DNA from 3 places in the Streptomyces sp. NBC_01428 genome. Region 2 is predicted to be linked to each of the others. Evidence: riboswitches for the same ligand, from Rfam matches in the RefSeq annotation. Region 2 holds a riboswitch; each other region holds the start of a gene.
The links. A riboswitch is a leader RNA that binds a small molecule or an ion and turns the genes downstream of it on or off. The one in region 2 is predicted to bind cyclic di-AMP.

Region 1 (5,489 bases), 3.6 Mb from region 2:
CACGGAGTTCGCCTCCCCGCGGCTCGCCAGGCACCTGGCGGCCGCGCACGGGTGAGCCGTCGGACCCCTCGCCCCCCGGGCAACTCGTGGGTCAGGACTCCTTCTTGAGGGTCCAGGCGCCCGAGTTGTCCGGTGGGGCGGGCCGGACGGTCCACCGGGAGAGGTCGCCGTCCGCCTCCGGGGCGCCCGAGGGCAGCATGCCCAGGGAGTCGGGTTCGAAGTAGAGGTGGTGCGCCCAGAACTCCGGGAGTTCATGACCGAGGAGGTCCTCACCCATGGGCGCGAGATCCTCGCCCACATGGCGTTCGTTGACGCGCGCGACGGCCTCCGCGCGCGAGACGCCGAAGCGGGTCACGAGCACGTCCGCCATCTCGCGGAAGTAGGCGAGCCACTCCGCGTCCAGGTCGATCAGGAACTCCTCGGTCCGCGGGGCGTTCTCGAAGACCGCCGCCGTCTGCCAGACCATGAAGTCCTCGATCACCCCGGGCGGGTTGGCGGCCCGGGTGGCCTTGACCTCCCAGCCCGGACTGTCCATGTCGAAGACGACGACCGGCAGGGCGCGGCCGAAGATCTCCGTGAGGGTTCCGTCGGCGTGCAGGCGCCGGGCGAGGTCGACGCAGTCGGCGTGGAACTGGAGCCGCAGCATCTCGGAGGCGAAGTCCAGTTCGTCCTCCTCGTCCTCCGGCAGGTCCATGGCGAGGAAGTCGTAGTCACCCTCGAACCAGATCCCCTGCTCCTTGGCCGCCTCCACGAACAGGGGCCCACCGACGGGGTCTTCGGGGACGTTGCCCAGCATCTCGAATCCGTCGAGCAGCCAGAGGGCGTAGTTCCAGCGCGCCTCGCCGGGGTCCTGCGGGAAGGTCTCCTTCGCGTACTGGGTCTCGGTGTTGTAGCCGATGGCCACGTACGGGTGGCGCTCGTCGCCGTCGACGCGCCAGACGCGGAGGGACAGCGCGTAGATCTCGGGCCGCAGGGCCTCCGGGAAGCGCCGGACGACGGCTTCGGCGGCGGTGCGCAGATGGTGCCGGAAGCGGTCCCCCGCGGGGGAGGCGTCGAGGCGCGCGTGCGCGGGCCGTCGTGCGATGGGCTCGGACGTCATGGATCTCCCCGGATTCTCGATGACGGTTTCCCGCCGCTGACGTCTGGCGTCCCCGCCGTGGCGAGTGCCCCGCGGAGTCGGCCTCGCCGGACCCGTACCCCGACCCCGGCGCCGGTGATCGTAGCCCCGGATCAGGGAGTTGAGCCGTTGTGATCGGTCCTGCACGGGAAAGTCCGTCTGGGCGGAAGCGGGCCCTGCGTGATCCCAACCGGTCGCAACGCGCCTGCCACCGTACGGCGAACGGCGTTGCTGACGGGATACCGGACGTCGTCCGGTTCACGCCGGGCCGATGTGTCGTTCGATCCGTATTCTTCGGATCATGGCCGCTCCGACTGCATATTCACTCATCGCCACTGACCTGGACGGAACGCTGCTGCGCGGCGACGACACGCTCTCCGACCGGTCACGGGCCGCGTTGGCGAAGGTGACCGCGTCGGGCGCGCAGCACCTGGTGGTGACGGGCCGTCCCGCACCGCGCGTTCGACCGCTGCTCGACGATCTCGGCGGTGCGGGGCTGGCGGTGTGCGGTCAGGGCGCTCAGCTGTACGACGCGGGGACGGACCGGCTGCTGTGGTCGGTGACCCTGGACAGGGAGTTGGCGGAGACGGCGCTCGGAAAGATCGAGGCGGAGGTCGGCCTGCTGTACGCGGCGGTGGACCAGGACGGCGTGGACGGGCTGACGCTCATCGAGCCGGGCTATGTGATGCCGCACCCCACGCTTCCTGCGGTGCGGGTGCGGCGCCGGGACGACCTCTGGGCGCAGCCGATCAGCAAGGTGCTGCTCCGCCACCCCACGATGTCCGACGACGAGTTGGCCTCGGCGGCGCGGGGAGTGGTCGGTTCGCTGGCGACGGTCACCATGTCGGGGCCGGGGACCGTCGAACTCCAGCCATGCGGGGTGACCAAGGCCACCGGTCTCGCGCTGGCCGCGACGCACCTCGGTCTCACCCCGTCGGCGACGCTGGCCTTCGGTGACATGCCCAACGACATCCCGATGTTCGACTGGGCCGCCCACGGGGTCGCGATGGCCAACGCCCATCCGGAACTGAAGGCGGTGGCGGACGAGGTCACGCTGTCGAACGAGGACGACGGGATCGCGGTGGTCCTGGAACGGATCTTCGGGTTCTAGGGCGTCCCCGCGACGGCGCGTCGCCGGCCCGAAGGGCGGGCCGGGCGATGCCCGGCCCCAGGATGTGAGCCGGCCCGGGGCGTCCGCCGATGCCCCGGGCCGTGCCCTTCGTACTTCTGGTGGGGACCGCCCCGCACACCCGGTCCGTCACCGTCCCGCGGGCCCGGTCGTTCATCGCCGACAGGCCGGTCCGTCACCACCGGCGGCCCCGAAGGTGCCGCCGGCCGGTGTCGTGCGAGAGGCGCGGGTGCGCCGGTGCGATCAGTAGGCGCCGTTGACGTTGTCGATCGAGCCGTACTTGTCGGCGGCGTAGTTGCAGGCGGCCGTGATGTTGGCGACCGGGTCGTAGGGGTCCATCGACGTGCCGGCCACGTGGTAGGCCTGGAACGTCGGGTCGATGACCTGAAGGAGGCCCTTCGAGGGGATGCCCGCGGCCGCGTTGGAGTCCCAGTTGTTGATGGCCTGGGGGTTGCCGGAGGACTCGCGCATCACGTTGCGGTAGATGCCGTCGTAGCTGCCCGGAATGCCCGCCTTGCCCATGATGTCCAGGGACTGCTTGATCCAGCCGTCCAGGTTGTTGGCGTACGTGGTGGCGGACGCCTGGGTGGCGGTGGTCTTGGCGGCCGTGGCCGCCTTCGCCGGAGCCTTCCCGGTCTTCGTGCCGACCGTCAGGGTCAGGCCCGTGCGGAGGTGGGCGGGGTTGTCGCCGATGACGGCGCGGTTCGCCGCGTACAGCTTCTGCCAGCCGCCGCTCGACGGGTACTTCTTCGCGATCTTGGTCAGGGTGTCGCCGGCGACCACCTTGTAGGTGACGAGCGAGACGTTCGGGACGGTCGCGGTCTTGGCGACCTGGGGGGTCGCGGCGTGGGCGCCGGTCGCGCTCATGAGCGGGAGGGCGAGGGCGAGGGCGCCCGTTCCGGCGGCGATCACTCCGCGGGTGATGAAGGTGGTACGGCCGTGACGCTGCGTTCCTGCGGGCATGACGAAATGTCCTCTCCGACGCCTGCGAGGTGAGCTGTCGGGTTCGGGCGGGAGATGCCCGGCCGCGCTGGTGGGCGCGGCTTCACCCCAAGCCGTTCCGGTCTCCCGGATCGGCGGCTTACCTGTGGTTCCCCCGCTCCTGCCGTGCGTGGGTGGGTGGGTTACCGGGCGACGGCAGGATTAGGCGATCCGCCCGGTGCGACGAGAACGTATGCGACTGCACATGTCGGGAACAAGGCCTGATGTGGCGGTGAAGATCGCTTTTGCCTGTTTAGAGCGCGGGCAATACGTCCGATTAGACCGGAATTGAATCCTCAACTTCCCTTTGGCAAAGGGGTCGGCACGGGGTGGGCGAGGGGTGATCCACTGGTCCGCGCGTGACCCAATTCACGCGCCGAGGGGTCACCAAGACGGCATGCCGGGCAAGTCGGGCATTACGCCACCGCTCTGTGCGGCGCGGGGAGTTCTCGGACGCACGCCGGGACGGCCCCGCCGGGTGCGGGAGGCGCGGGGTGCGGGAGGGCGGCGCCGGAGGGGGCGCCGGCGAAAGGTGCGGCGTGGGCTCGGAGTTGACGGCTTCCCGTCGGACGGCAGGCGACATCACGACGCGAGCCGGGCGAAATCCGGAGGCGGGCCGGGCGGATGCCGGACGGGAGCCGAACCGGGGGCGGCCGGTGAACTGCCGCCCCCGTCAAGTCCTTTCAGCCCGCGGTGCGCGGGATGCGCTTCTCCCAGGTCCGGTGGAAGACGACCTCGTCGCCGTCCCGGCAGACGACCTCGTTGGACGTGATGAAGTCCCGCGCGTCGCAGGTGATGGCCGAGGTCGTCTCGACGCGGGCGTCCCAGGGAAGGTCGGGGCGGTGCAGCCGGACCGACCAGGTGGAGCGGGCGCGGGCGGAGAGCGGGTCCGTCTCGTCGATCGTGTACGTCTCCCGCGCCTCCTCCGTGAACTCCAGACCGTCGGGATACACGCGGGTGCCGCCGTAGCGGGGGTCCACGTCGAGCCGCCAGGTGCCCGCGGCCACGTCACGCAGGACCAGGCGCTCCGGGCGCGGCTCGTCGAGCGTCACCGGGACCACCACGCCGAGCGGCTCGGCCTCCTCCGCCTCGCCGAAGGTGATGGAGGGGTCCGACTCCTGTGCCCGTACCGGGAGTTCCAGGCTGCTGCCCGCAGGGTCCAGCGTGAAGCCGGCCTCGGAGCCGGGCTGCGGCCAGACCCAGGGCCAGTACGCCGAGGAGACGCTCAGGCGGATGCGGTGGCCCGGGGGGAACGCGTAGCCGATGCCGTTCAGCTCGAACTCCACGTCCTCCGTGGTGCCCGGCTCCCAGGGAACCGCCTGGTCACGGCCCGTGCGTGCCGACAGGTTGAGGACACCCCGGGTGACGAGGGTGGAGGCGCCGTCGGGGGCCACGTCGCACAGCCGGGCGATCACCTGGCCCCGGGCGGACGCCGACATCAGCCGCAGCCGGACCCGGGGGCGGCCCAACACCCACGTCTCCTGCGGCACTTCGAACTCGAAACAGACGGACCTGGCGTCCTCCTCGCGCTGGTCCGGCGGCAGGTCCGCGTCGTTCCCGAACGGGAAGAAGCGGCCCGCGTCGACCCCCGTGTGCTGCGGGGAGCGCACCAGGCGCGGGGCGCCCTGGAACGCGTACGGGACGGGGGTGACCGACGGCGAGGGCCACGCCGGGTCGCCGACCCAGCGGCCCGGGAGCTCCGCGTACACCGTCGCCGGAGGATGCGCGTCCATCACGTAGGAGCGCAGGAGGGGGACGGCGAGCGCGCCCGAGTCCTCGTCCTTGAGCCAGTGGTCCCACCAGCGGAGCGTCTCCTGGAGGAAGCCGATCGCCGGGCCCGGCGGCAGGCCCCGGTCGGGGTACTGGTGGGACCAGGGGCCGATGAGACCGCGGACGCGGTCCGGCGGCAGGTTCTCGACCAGGCGCAGCACCGTGTCGCGGTACGGGTCGTGCCAGCCGCCGACCGCGAGGACCGCCGCACGGATCGCGCCGTAGTCCTCGCAGGCGCTGCCGTGCCGCCAGTAGGCGTCCCGGGTCTGGTGCGCCAGCCAGGTGTGGATGAACGGGTCGACGGCCTCCAGCCGCTCGGTCCACATGTCGCGCCACATCACCTCACCCACGTGCACCGGGTCCGGCGGGCGGGCGACGAAGGCGAGCATGGTGGCCGCCCACGCGTGCATGTCGACGGCGAGGACGGAACCACCCGTGTAGTGCACGTCGTTGTCATAGCGGTCGTCCGTCGAGCAGACCGTGACGACCGCC
Region 2 (5,489 bases):
CAGCTTAGACCGGTCGCAGCGGCGTCCGGGGAGCGTCGGATCGGCCCGGAAGGCGGCACGAGGCGCGCCCGGAACGGCTGCCCCGCCGCCTGACAAGGCCCTTTCGCTCTCGGCAGGGACCCCTTCCCGATTGACGTACGCCCTGTACATTTTTTACAGACGTCGATCCATCGATCGCGAGGAGGCGTGCCCATGCAGCGCCCGTCCGCCCGCCACGTCCTGACCGACCGCACCGAACACCCCGGCGCGGGACACCGGATGCCGGATCCGTACGCGAGGCCGCTCGACGAGCGGATCGTGCTCCTCGGGACGCCCATCGACGACACGTCGGCGAACGCCGTGACGGCGCGGTTCACGCACCTCGAACACCGCGACCCCGACCGGGGCATCTCGCCGTCCATCGACGCGCCCGGCGCACCCGGCGCGAGGTGAGCGGCCGATGATCCCCGACCTCCCGCCGCTGCCCGCGCTGACCCGCGCGGAGGCCGAGCTGATCGACCGCTATCTGGACGTGGTCGACCTCGTCGGCCGGATCAATCCCGCGCACCCCGGCGACACCTACCGAGCGCTGCGCGCCGCCCAGGCACTGGCCGCCAAGGCGACGGCCCTGCGGGACGCGCTCGCGCTCATGCACCAGCGGGGCGAGAGCGAGGTGCACGCGCCGACGCTGGCTCAGGCCCTGCGCGTACTGGACGGTGAGCGGCGCACCACGCGGGTCACGATCCCTCCCGTGTCCGGCAGTTGAGGCACCCCCGCCCGGGTCCGGCGCGCACCGCGCCACCGGACTGTCCGCACCGCGACTCAAACGCACCAGATGGTGTACCCCCTGATGGCGTAGGAATCAGTCCTTTCTCGGACCCCTCCGACTTGCGCAACACGAAGGACAGAAAGGCGGAATGAGGGGTTCCGGTGCAGGTGCGGGGGTCGCCCGTGTCCCCAACACCCCCTCGAACAGAGGGGTGTCCACCCGAACGGGTGAGTGGTGAGTAAGCCCACAAAACACCGGTTCCACTCGGATTTTCGGACGTTCATGGGTGAAGATCCCTTCCGACGACAAGCCCCCGCCACAGCGGCGGGGCGGTCCGGGCGGACGCCGAGTCCTGCCGCCGCCCGGATGCCCGGTCGACAGAAGTGGATCGGCAGGAGTGGAGGACCCAGCACGACGGTCCGCCGGAGCAGCATTCCGCGCGGTCCTTGGGGTGAAGCCGCAGCAGCGGCCGGGCAACTTCGCCAGCCCGAATCCGACAGGTCATCCTTCACAGGCGGCTGACGAAGGGTTGCGCATGACTGCGCTCAATCGTGTCCCGTCGCTGTGGACCAGGGCCGGTACGGCCTCGGCCCTCACCATCGCCGCCGTCGGCGGCAGCCTCGTGGTCCCTGGTGTCGCACCCGACGCCCAGGCGGCCACGACCGCGACGAAGGCACTCCAGGTCGCGGCCTCGAAGCACGGCGCCCCGTACAAGTACGGCGCCACGGGACCGCACCGCTTCGACTGCTCCGGGCTCACGCTCTACTCGTTCAAGAAGGCGGGCAAGAAGCTGCCTCGAACGGCCGCGGCGCAGTACAACAAGACGCACCATGTCTCCGCCTCGCACCGCAAGGCCGGGGACCTCGTGTTCTTCCACTCGGGCCGGAGTGTTTACCACGTCGGCATCTACGCCGGGAAGGGAAAGATCTGGCACTCCCCGAAGACCGGGGAAGTGGTGAAGCTCCAGAAGATCTGGACACGGAGCGTCTGGTACGGGCGGGTCAGCTGACCTGACTCCGGGCGGCGGCGGGGGTCGCCGCCCGGGCACCACCTCGGTCCGGCCGCCACTTTCGGTGCGCCGCCTCCGTCCGGCCGTTGCCCGAAAGGACGGCGACCGTCCCCGCCACGCGCCGGCAGCGCCCGGCTCAGCCCCTCAGCGGCTCCAGGAGCAGCACGAGGCCGAGCACGGTGAGCGCTCCGCCTGTGACGGCCTCCACGGCGCGTGCGGCCCGCGGCCGGCGCAGCCACCGCCCCAGCCGGTCCACGAGCAGCGCGACCGCGGGGAACCACACCAGGGCCAGGACGACCACGATCAGCGCGAGGAGCAGCGTCCGCGGCATCGCGGGGCTGCCCGCCGGCACGAACTGTGGCAGCAGGCTCAGAAAGGTGATCGGCGCCTTCGGGTTGAGGGCGTTGGTGACGAAGCCCTGCCGCAGCGGTCGGGCAGCCGTGCCCGTCCCGGCCGGCACCGCCGCCCCGTGCGCCTCCTTTCCGGACCCCTTCCCGTCGTCGGCCGAGGCCGTGACCGTCCCCGGTCCGGTCCCGTCGGCCGGGCGCGGCCGCCCGAGCGCGCGCACGGTGCGCAGGCCCAGGTAGAGCACGTAGGCGCCACCGAGCAGCTGGAACGTCCGAAACAGCGCGGGGACGGCGGTGAGGACCGCGGCCACCCCGGCGACGGCCAGCGCCGTGTGCAGGAGCAGCCCGCCCGCGATGCCGAGGGCGCACGCGACTCCGGCCCGGCGTGAGACGAGGGCGTTGCGTACGACGACGGTGAAGTCGGCTCCGGGCATGGCGACCATGCCGGCGGCCACCCCGGTGAAGGCGAAGAGCTGTGCGTCCATGCCACCAGGTTCACCCGCAGGGGCCTTCAGCAGGTATGTCGAATATCCTGGGTTCTCCTTAAGCATTCGTTTAGACCCCGGAGAGGGGTCACCTCGGGCCGGACCGTCCGGGGCGGCCCCTCGACAAGGTCCGGAAGTGGTCCCTGGGCCCAGGAGCGGCACATGTACGACCCGACGCGGCTGGCGGCGCTGGTGGCGGTCGCCGAAGCGGGCTCGATCACCCGGGCCGCCGAACGGCTCGGGTACACGCCACCCGCGCTCTCCCAGCAGGTGGCGAAGCTGGAGCGGGAGGCGGGCGCGGCACTGCTGGTGCGGTCGCACCGCGGGACGCGGCTCACCGGCGCCGGCGAGCTGCTGGTGGCGCGAGCGCGGCGGGTGCTCGACGAGATGGAGCTGGCCCGGCACGAACTGGCGCGGCTGGCGGGCCTGTCGGGCGGGACGCTGCGGCTCGGCACCTTCCAGACGGCGGGCATCCATCTGCTGCCGCCCGTGCTCAGCGCGTTCCGCCGGGCTCATCCGGACGTGGAGCTGGCGGTCGCCGACTACGAGCCTCCGCACGGGATCGCGGCGGTCGCGGCCGGGGAGGTGGACCTGGCCCTCACGCACACCTATGAGCCCGCACCGCGTGTACCGCTGCCCTCGTCCGTCGCCGTGGAGGCGGTGCTGGTCGAGGAGTTGGTGCTGGTGACGGCGCCCGGTCACGTGCTCGCGGCCGGTTCCGGGCGATTGCCCCTCGCGGACCTCGCGGGCCAGCCGCTGATCAGCATGGCGCCGGACCACCCACCGCGGCAAGCCGTGGAGGCCGCGCTCGCCCGCGCCGGAGCCACCCCCGCCGTGCTCGTCGAGACGCCGGGCTACGCCCTGGTGTGCGCGCTGGTCAGTGCCGGGCTCGGGGTCGCGGTGGTACCGGAGATGGTGGCGTCGACCGCCGCGACTCCGGTGGGGACGCGGCTGCTCGACCCGGGAGACCTGCGGCGCACGATCTCGGTCGTCCACCGCGCCGAGGGGGCCACGCCCGCCGCCGACGCGTTCCGCGCCCTGCTGCGCGGCGCGTTCGGCCGCGTCGGCCGCGGGCACCCCTACGGAAACCGGCCGGAGGCGTAGGTCCGCGCGGTCCGTGCGCACCGTCGCACCTGGGTGTCGTGCCCGCGCTGGGCGTCGCGGTGTGCGGCCTCTCCTCCAACGACCGGTCGCCCGGCCGGGGATGGGATCCTCGCGGCGCGCTACGCCTCGGGCGGTGCCCCGGCCGCGATCGGCCGGACCGGTGCCGTCCAGGGGAGTTCGATGGAGACCGTCTTGCCTCCCTCGCGGGTGGCGCGGACGCTGAGCCTGCCGCCGCACTCGTTGGCGAGCCAGCGGATGATCACCATGCCGCGGCCGTTGTCCTGCTGGACCGCCGCGGGGAGCCGCTTCGGGAAGCGAGGATGGCTGTCGGTGACGCCGATCCGCAGGCGCTCCTCCCGGTCGAGACACACGTCGACCGTGAAGGTGGGCGACTGCCCGAAGGTGTGCTGAACGGCGTTGGTGGCCAGTTCGGACACGATCAGGCGGACGGTCTCACCGACTTCGGCGTCGCCGGGCAGGCCCCATTCGGCCAGCACTTCCGCGACGAATTTACGGGCCACGGAAACCGAGACGGCTTCGCTCGGCAGAGTGACGGCTGCTTCCTGGTGATCTGCCATGGCGAGGTCGTCCCTTTCCCACGGGACCGGAGTCCGACACGGAGCGGATGGTTCGAGTACGGTCCCGGACTGGTGCTTGCGCCAGACTGCCATTACCGGGCCGGTCGCGGGTGCGATCCACCGAGTAATGCATATATCTGTCGCTCGATGCGGTGAACTCTGCGTCCGCAGAACGTATTCGGACGGCTTGGAAGGAGTAAGGAGAACGGCCATGCAGCACGGTCCCGCGGTACGCCGCCGCAAGCTCGGCGCCGAACTGCGCGCGCTGCGCGCGGGCACGGGCCTCACGAGCGGCCAGGCGGCCCGCCTGCTCGGCTGGCACCAGTCGAAGGTGAGCCGCATCGAGACCGGAACCAGCGGGGTGAAACCGGCCGACGTCGAGCGCCTGTTGGACGCCTACGCGGTCCAGGATCCCGAACTGCGCGAGCTTCTGGTCGTGTTGGCGGGATCCGAGGGGAACGGCCGGCACCACTGGTGGCACGCGTACCGGGGGGTCCTGCCGCCCGCCTACCGCGACTTCATCAGTCTGGAGTCGGGCGCGAGGGGGATGCGCACCCTGGAGACGTCCGTCGTACCGGGGCTGTTGCAGACGCCCGACTACGCCCGCGCGGTGACGCGGGCCGCCGTGGACGGTCTGGAGGAGAGCAAGCTCGACACCCTGGTCGAGGTGCGGCTGGCCCGGCAGGACGTGCTGCGCGCCGATCCCCCGCTGGAGCTGTGCGCGGTGCTCGACGAGGCGGTCCTGCGACGGGAGGTGGGCGGTCCCGAGGTGATGGCCCGCCAGCTGGACCGGCTGTGCGAGGCCGCGGCGCTCCCCCAAGTCCGGCTCCAGGTGCTGCCGTTCGCCGCCGGAGCGCACATCGGGATCACCGGGCCTTTCGTTATCTTCTCATTTCCGAACACAACTGATCTGGATGTGGTTGTTCTCGACCACTTGACGAGTAGCCTCTACCTCGAACGGAAAGAAGACCTCCAGGCCTATACGGAGGCCTTCAACACCCTTCAGTTCCACGCCCTTTCGCCCGAGGACTCGTTGGACTACATCGCCGGGATAGGTGACGGCGCGTAAGGAGGCACCCCCATTGTCTGCATCGCCTCGGTACGTACCCTCCAGCACTGCACTGCGCGACGTGCGATGGCTGCGCAGCAGCCGCAGCACGGGAATGAACAACTGCGTCGAGACGGCGCGCCCCGGCTCCGGACCGTGGTCCGGGACGG
Region 3 (5,489 bases), 3.9 Mb from region 2:
TGGGCGAGGGTCTTCTCGAAACCGTCGGTGGCCTGCGCGGCGAAGTCCTCCTCGTCGATCAGCTCGTTCTTCAGGTTCGAGATCTTGGCGCTGAACGACTTCGGCGGGAAGCGCTTCGGGTCGAGATCGAGGTCGCGGCAGACGAGCGCCATCAGACGCTTGGAGTCGGCGGCATCGTAGATCGAGAAGGACGAGGTGAAGCCGAGCTGCTTGCTCTCGCGGCGCAGGATGCGGACGCAGGCGCTGTGGAAGGTCATCACCCACATCGCGTTGGCCCGGGGGCCCACGAGCTGCTCGACCCGCTCCTTCATCTCGCCGGCGGCCTTGTTCGTGAAGGTGATCGCGAGGATCTGGCCGGGGTGCACATGGCGCTCGCCGAGCAGGTGGGCGATGCGGTGGGTGAGCACGCGGGTCTTGCCGGAGCCCGCGCCGGCCACGATGAGCAGCGGGGAGCCGGAGTGGACCACGGCCGCGCGCTGGTTCTCGTTCAGCCCGTCGAGGAGGGCCGCGGGGTCCACGGCGGGCCGGTGGGCGCCGTCGCGGTAGTACGCGTCGCGGCTCGGCGGCACGTCGAACCGGCCGCCGAACAGGTCGTCCGCGACCGGCTCCGCGGCGTGCTCGTCCTCGGGCGGCGGCGGGTGCTCGTCCTCGTGGGCCGCGGAGGGCTTGAGGTCCGCCAGGAAGCTGTCGTCAAAGAGGCTGCTCATCGCTCTCCGAGTCTAGGCGGCCCCACTGACACACCGCGGCCACCCCGAGAACTCGACGGGAACCCGTGACTCGTGCGCGTGACCGGCTCGTGACGGTACGCGCACGTCGGAGTGGGTACGACCGGTCCCCACCACGACCACCGTCCAGCGAGGAGCCACCCTCGGGGCATCTCCGCAAAGTGACACACACCACGCACATCGGGCGTGCGCGACGGCGCACATGGCCAAGGTCACGAAAATGTATCGGGCATATCGCACTCCAACCTTCACACGGGCCACACGAGTTGGCTAGCGTGCTGGAAGGCCGCCCGACCGCAACCGGCGAACGTCGCCGGGCCGAGCGGCCTCCGCCGAGTTCGGCCCGCCCACCAGGCGGCCGGAGCCGGGGACCCACCGACCTGGGGTGAATCGGTCCGACCGCCCCGAGGGGCCAGGACCGTAGGGCAATCCTTCCGGAACCACCCGCCCGAACCCGACAGCTAACTCGGTAGGCGGATGACGGAAGGAGTCGCCTCTCTTGGCGTCGCACCGCAAGTCGCGTCCTACGGGTTCGCGCATGGCTGGCATACGGACCCCCGTCCTCGCGACGGCCGCCCTCACCTCCGTGGCCCTGCTCTCCCAGACGGCGAACGCCGCGCCCTCGGCCGAGCCGAAGCCCAGCGTCGAAGAGGTCGAGAAGAAGGTCAACGACCTCTACCACCAGGCCGAGACGGCCACCGAGAAGTACAACGCCACCCGGGAGAGGACCACCAAGCAGCGCAAGCGCGTCGACACCCTCCTCGACGACGTGGCCGAGCGCACCGAGAAGCTCAACTCCGCGCGCGAGGAGCTGGGTTCGTTCGCCGCCGCGCAGTACCGCACGGGCGCCTCCACGCCCGGCACCGCGACGCTGCTGCTCGCCGACGACCCGCAGGACTACTTCGACCAGACGCAGTTGATGAGCCGTCTGACGACCCGGCAGAAAGCGGCCGTCGACGACTACGTCACCGAGCAGGCGGCGACCACCAAGAAGCGCACCGAGGCCAGCGAGAGCCTCCAGTCGCTGACCACCTCGCAGAACGCCCTCAAGACGTCCAAGGCGACGGTGCAGCGCAAGCTCTCCGCGGCCCGCGACCTGCTCTCGAAGCTGACCGCCGAGGAGAAGGCGCGGCTGGCGGCGATCGAGAAGAAGAAGCGGGAGCAGGCGGCGGCCAAGGCGGCGGAACTGGCGCGTCAGCAGGCCGCGGCGGAGAAGGCGGCCAAGGAGAAGGCCACCGAGCAGGGGTCGTCGTCGGGCGGCACCACCGGCTCGTCCGGCTCGACGGCCACGGACCCCTCGTACGCGACGAAGGCCGGCAAGGCGCTCGCCTTCGCCCGCACGCAGATCGGCAAGCCGTACGTGTGGGGCGCGACCGGCCCGGACTCCTACGACTGCTCGGGCCTGACCCAGGCCGCCTGGAAGGCCGCCGGTGTCTCCCTGCCGCGTGTCACCTACGACCAGGTGAACGCCGGCACGACGGTCTCCCTCACCGACGCGAAGCCCGGTGACCTGGTCTTCTTCTACGACGACATCAGCCACGTCGGGCTCTACATCGGCAACGGCATGATGATCCACGCGCCGAAGCCGGGAGCGTACGTCCGCGAGGAGTCGATCTACTACGACGGCACCTCGGCGATCCACAGCGTGGTCCGCCCCGCCTAGGAACCTCTCGCGGGCACGCGCGCGGGGAGGCCGAATCGGCGCCACGCACGCGTGCCCCACCGGCAACCGGTCCCGCGGTCCCTAGCATCGGGCGCATGCCCGACATGCCGGATACGTCAGACCGTCCTCAGATCCCCGCCTGGTGGGCGCGGCGGGCGCCCGCCGCCGGGGCCGCCGTCATGGCCACCGGCATCCTCTCGGTGGGCCTGTATCTGACCGACCACGAGACCCTTTCCCGGATCGCGCTGGCCCTCGCGTCCGTCGGCTGGCTGGCGCTCGCCGCCGACTTCGCCGTCCGGCTGGTGCGGGACCGGGCCCGGTGGGTCCGGGAGGCCGGCACCCCGGCCGGGCTGACCGCCGTCGCGGCGACGACCGTGCTGGGCATCCGCTTCTCGGCACTGGGGTGGCAGACCCTCGCCGAGGCCCTCCTCGCACTGGCGGCCCTGCTCTGGCCCGTGCTGCTCGTGGCCGTCGTACGGCACTGGCGGCGGCGCGCGGCGGGCGGGGTGTTCCTCGTCTGTGTGGCCACGCAGGGCCTGTCGGTGCTGGGCTCGTCGGTCGCGTCGGCCGAGCGCTGGGACTGGCTCGCGCATGCCGCGATGGTGCTGTTCTGGCTGGGGCTCATCCTCTACGTGATCGCGTACACGCGGTTCGACCTGCGGGAGGTGGCACGGGGCGCCGGGGACCACTGGATCGCGGGCGGCGCGCTCGGCATCTCGGCGCTGGCGGGGGCCACGCTCGTCGCCGCGCACCACGTGAACCCGTACCTGTGGAACGACGACGACCAGGGTGCGCTGCGCGCGACGACCACCGTGCTGGTGACGCTGGCCCTCGTCGGGTTCTGCCTGCTGCTCGTGGCGGAGGTGGTGTGGCCGCGCCCGCGCTACGCGCTGGAGCGCTGGGGGACGGTGTTCCCGATGGGAATGACGGCGGTGGCCGCCCTCGCCGTCTCGGCCGCCCTCGACGTCTCCTGGCTCAAGGGGCTCGGAGAGGTCCTGCTGTGGATCTCGGTGGCGGCGTGGCTGGCGGTCGCCGCGGGCGCGGTCCTGGCGGCGCGGTCGACGGCGCGGGGCGCCACGCCCGGCGCCCCGGGATGAGGCCGGTCAGGTCCAGAGGACCGCGATGAAGATGTTCGCGACGGTGAGCAGGCCCACCAGGCCGAAGAGGTTCTTGTCGACCTTCTCGTCGTCCCGCTTCACATAGACGAGCCCGAGGATCACGATCAGCAGGGCCAGCTTCACGCCGATCTTGACGGTGTTGACCGTGTTGTCGTCGGCCTGGTTGAGGCCGACGAGGGCGACACCGGTGACGAGCATGGTGAGCGCGCCGTGCAGCATCGCCGGGACGAAGCGGGCGGTGCCGCGGCCCATCGCCTTCATCTGGGTGAGGAAGCCGCCGAGGAGCGCGGCGATGCCGATGATGTGCAGACCGACGAAGAGATGGATGAGTACGTCCATGGGGCCGGAGCCTAATCGGGGACCCTCGGGCGCCCTCCCACCGGGCCACCCCTTCGCCCCGGCCCTTCACCCCGCCCCTTCGCCCCGGCCCCTCCGGTCACCGGGCCCTCCCCGGGCTCGTGGGCACCGGCCGTCAGCCATAGCACCGGAGTCACTCCGGTCGTCCGGGATTCGCCGCTTCGGTCAGCGTGCTGGGTGAAGTCGGTGAGGCCGGGCGGGGATACCGGTCGCGTTCGGTCACCGGGCGATCCAGTGGCGACAGTTCCGTACATGGTGTCACCGACGCCGCACGCAGAGGTTTAGCGTCCTCCCCCAGGTGACCGGCGTTCCACCAACCCGCCCGGGCCAGGGGCGGCCGGCCGGACACCACCGCCGAGAAGGTCCGGCGGCGGCACGCTCCCCCTGTGTGAGCCGCCGCCGGACATGTCACCGCTTGACCGGCCCGACAGGGACGGTCGTACGGAAGGATGTGGGCCCTCGTGGCAGCGCACCGCAGGACCAGGCAGCGCTCTATCGGTGGAAACACGGCCCGCACAGCAGTCACCATCGCCCTCGCGGGGGTGGCGACGGCGACCGCCTTCGACGGGGTCGGCCACGCCGACCCCCAGCTCTCGCCGGCCCAGGTGAAGGCCAAGGTCGACACGCTGTACAAGGAGGCGGAGGTCGCCACCGAGAAGTACAACGGCGCCGAGGAGAAGGCCAAGACGGCGGAGAAGCACCTGCGGACCCTGCGGGACGAGGCGGCCCGCAAGGAGGACCGGCTCAACTCGGCTCGGGAGGCGCTCGGTTCGATGGCGGCGGCGCAGTACCGCAGCGGCGGCATCGACCCCGCCGTGCAGCTCGCGCTGTCCGACGACCCCGACCGGTACCTGGACGGTGCCGCGTTCGCCGAGCGGGTCGGCACCCGGCAGTCGGCGGCCGTCGCCGGCGTGCGCAAACAGCTGCGGGAGATCGAGCAGTTGAGGGGCGCCGCCCATGTCGAACTGACCTCGCTCAAGGCCCGCCAGGCCGAGCTGAAGCGCCAGAAGAAGACGATCACCGGGAAGCTGGAGGCGGCCCGCGGCCTGCTGGCCCGGCTCAGCCCCGCCGAGCGCACGCACTACGCGGAGCAGGGCGCGGAGGGCGGACAGCAGCGCGCCTCGCGCTCCTCGACCCGCGGACCCGCCCCGGCGACCGCCGCCGAGGCGGGTACCTCCGGCTCGACCGGTACGACCGCGGCGCCCACCTCACGTGCGGCGGAGGCCGTCGCCTTCGCGTACGCGAAGCTGGGCAGCCCCTACGTGTGGGGCGCCACCGGCCCCAACGCCTTCGACTGCTCCGGCCTCACCCAGGCCGCGTACCGCTCCGCCGGAGTGTCCCTGCCCCGGACGACGTACGCGCAGATCAACGCGGGCCAACGGGTCTCCCGCTCCGAACTCCAGCCCGGCGACCTCGTGTTCTTCTACTCGGGCATCAGTCACGTCGGCATCTACGTGGGCGACGGCCAGATGATCCACGCCCCGAACCCGTCGGCGCCGGTCCGCCTGGCCCCGATCGACCAGATGCCGTTCGCGGGGGCCACGCGGGTGGTGTGACCCGGGGACTCCGGTCCCCGAGCCCGGCCGACGGCCTCACACCAGCCGTCGAGCCGTGGCCCATCGGGTC

Region 1: another riboswitch for cyclic di-AMP. It lies ahead of OG406_RS17680 (LysM peptidoglycan-binding domain-containing protein); the one in region 2 lies ahead of OG406_RS33610 (C40 family peptidase).
Region 3: another riboswitch for cyclic di-AMP. It lies ahead of OG406_RS16665 (C40 family peptidase); the one in region 2 lies ahead of OG406_RS33610 (C40 family peptidase).

Annotation. Positions count from the first base shown of each region.
Region 1 is NZ_CP109499.1:4,089,545-4,095,033, reverse strand. Features, by position in the region: gene OG406_RS17695 (FAD-dependent oxidoreductase) at 1-55, shown strand, start outside; gene OG406_RS17690 (hypothetical protein) at 92-1,099, opposite strand; gene OG406_RS17685 (HAD family hydrolase) at 1,419-2,228, shown strand; gene OG406_RS17680 (LysM peptidoglycan-binding domain-containing protein) at 2,490-3,209, opposite strand; cyclic di-AMP (ydaO/yuaA leader) riboswitch at 3,214-3,374, opposite strand; gene OG406_RS17675 (CocE/NonD family hydrolase) at 3,911-5,489, opposite strand, start outside.
Region 2 is NZ_CP109499.1:7,730,743-7,736,231, reverse strand. Features, by position in the region: gene OG406_RS33620 (ATP-dependent Clp protease proteolytic subunit) at 193-432, shown strand; gene OG406_RS33615 (hypothetical protein) at 440-745, shown strand; cyclic di-AMP (ydaO/yuaA leader) riboswitch at 1,106-1,280, shown strand; gene OG406_RS33610 (C40 family peptidase) at 1,284-1,757, shown strand; gene OG406_RS33605 (LysE family translocator) at 1,894-2,589, opposite strand; gene OG406_RS33600 (LysR family transcriptional regulator) at 2,752-3,693, shown strand; gene OG406_RS33595 (ATP-binding protein) at 3,813-4,271, opposite strand; gene OG406_RS33590 (helix-turn-helix domain-containing protein) at 4,483-5,340, shown strand; gene OG406_RS33585 (DUF397 domain-containing protein) at 5,354-5,489, shown strand, end outside.
Region 3 is NZ_CP109499.1:3,867,833-3,873,321, forward strand. Features, by position in the region: gene pcrA (DNA helicase PcrA) at 1-707, opposite strand, end outside; cyclic di-AMP (ydaO/yuaA leader) riboswitch at 1,046-1,216, shown strand; gene OG406_RS16665 (C40 family peptidase) at 1,225-2,388, shown strand; gene OG406_RS16670 (tellurite resistance/C4-dicarboxylate transporter family protein) at 2,493-3,485, shown strand; gene OG406_RS16675 (hypothetical protein) at 3,492-3,845, opposite strand; gene OG406_RS16680 (C40 family peptidase) at 4,325-5,419, shown strand; gene OG406_RS16685 (LuxR C-terminal-related transcriptional regulator) at 5,456-5,489, opposite strand, start outside.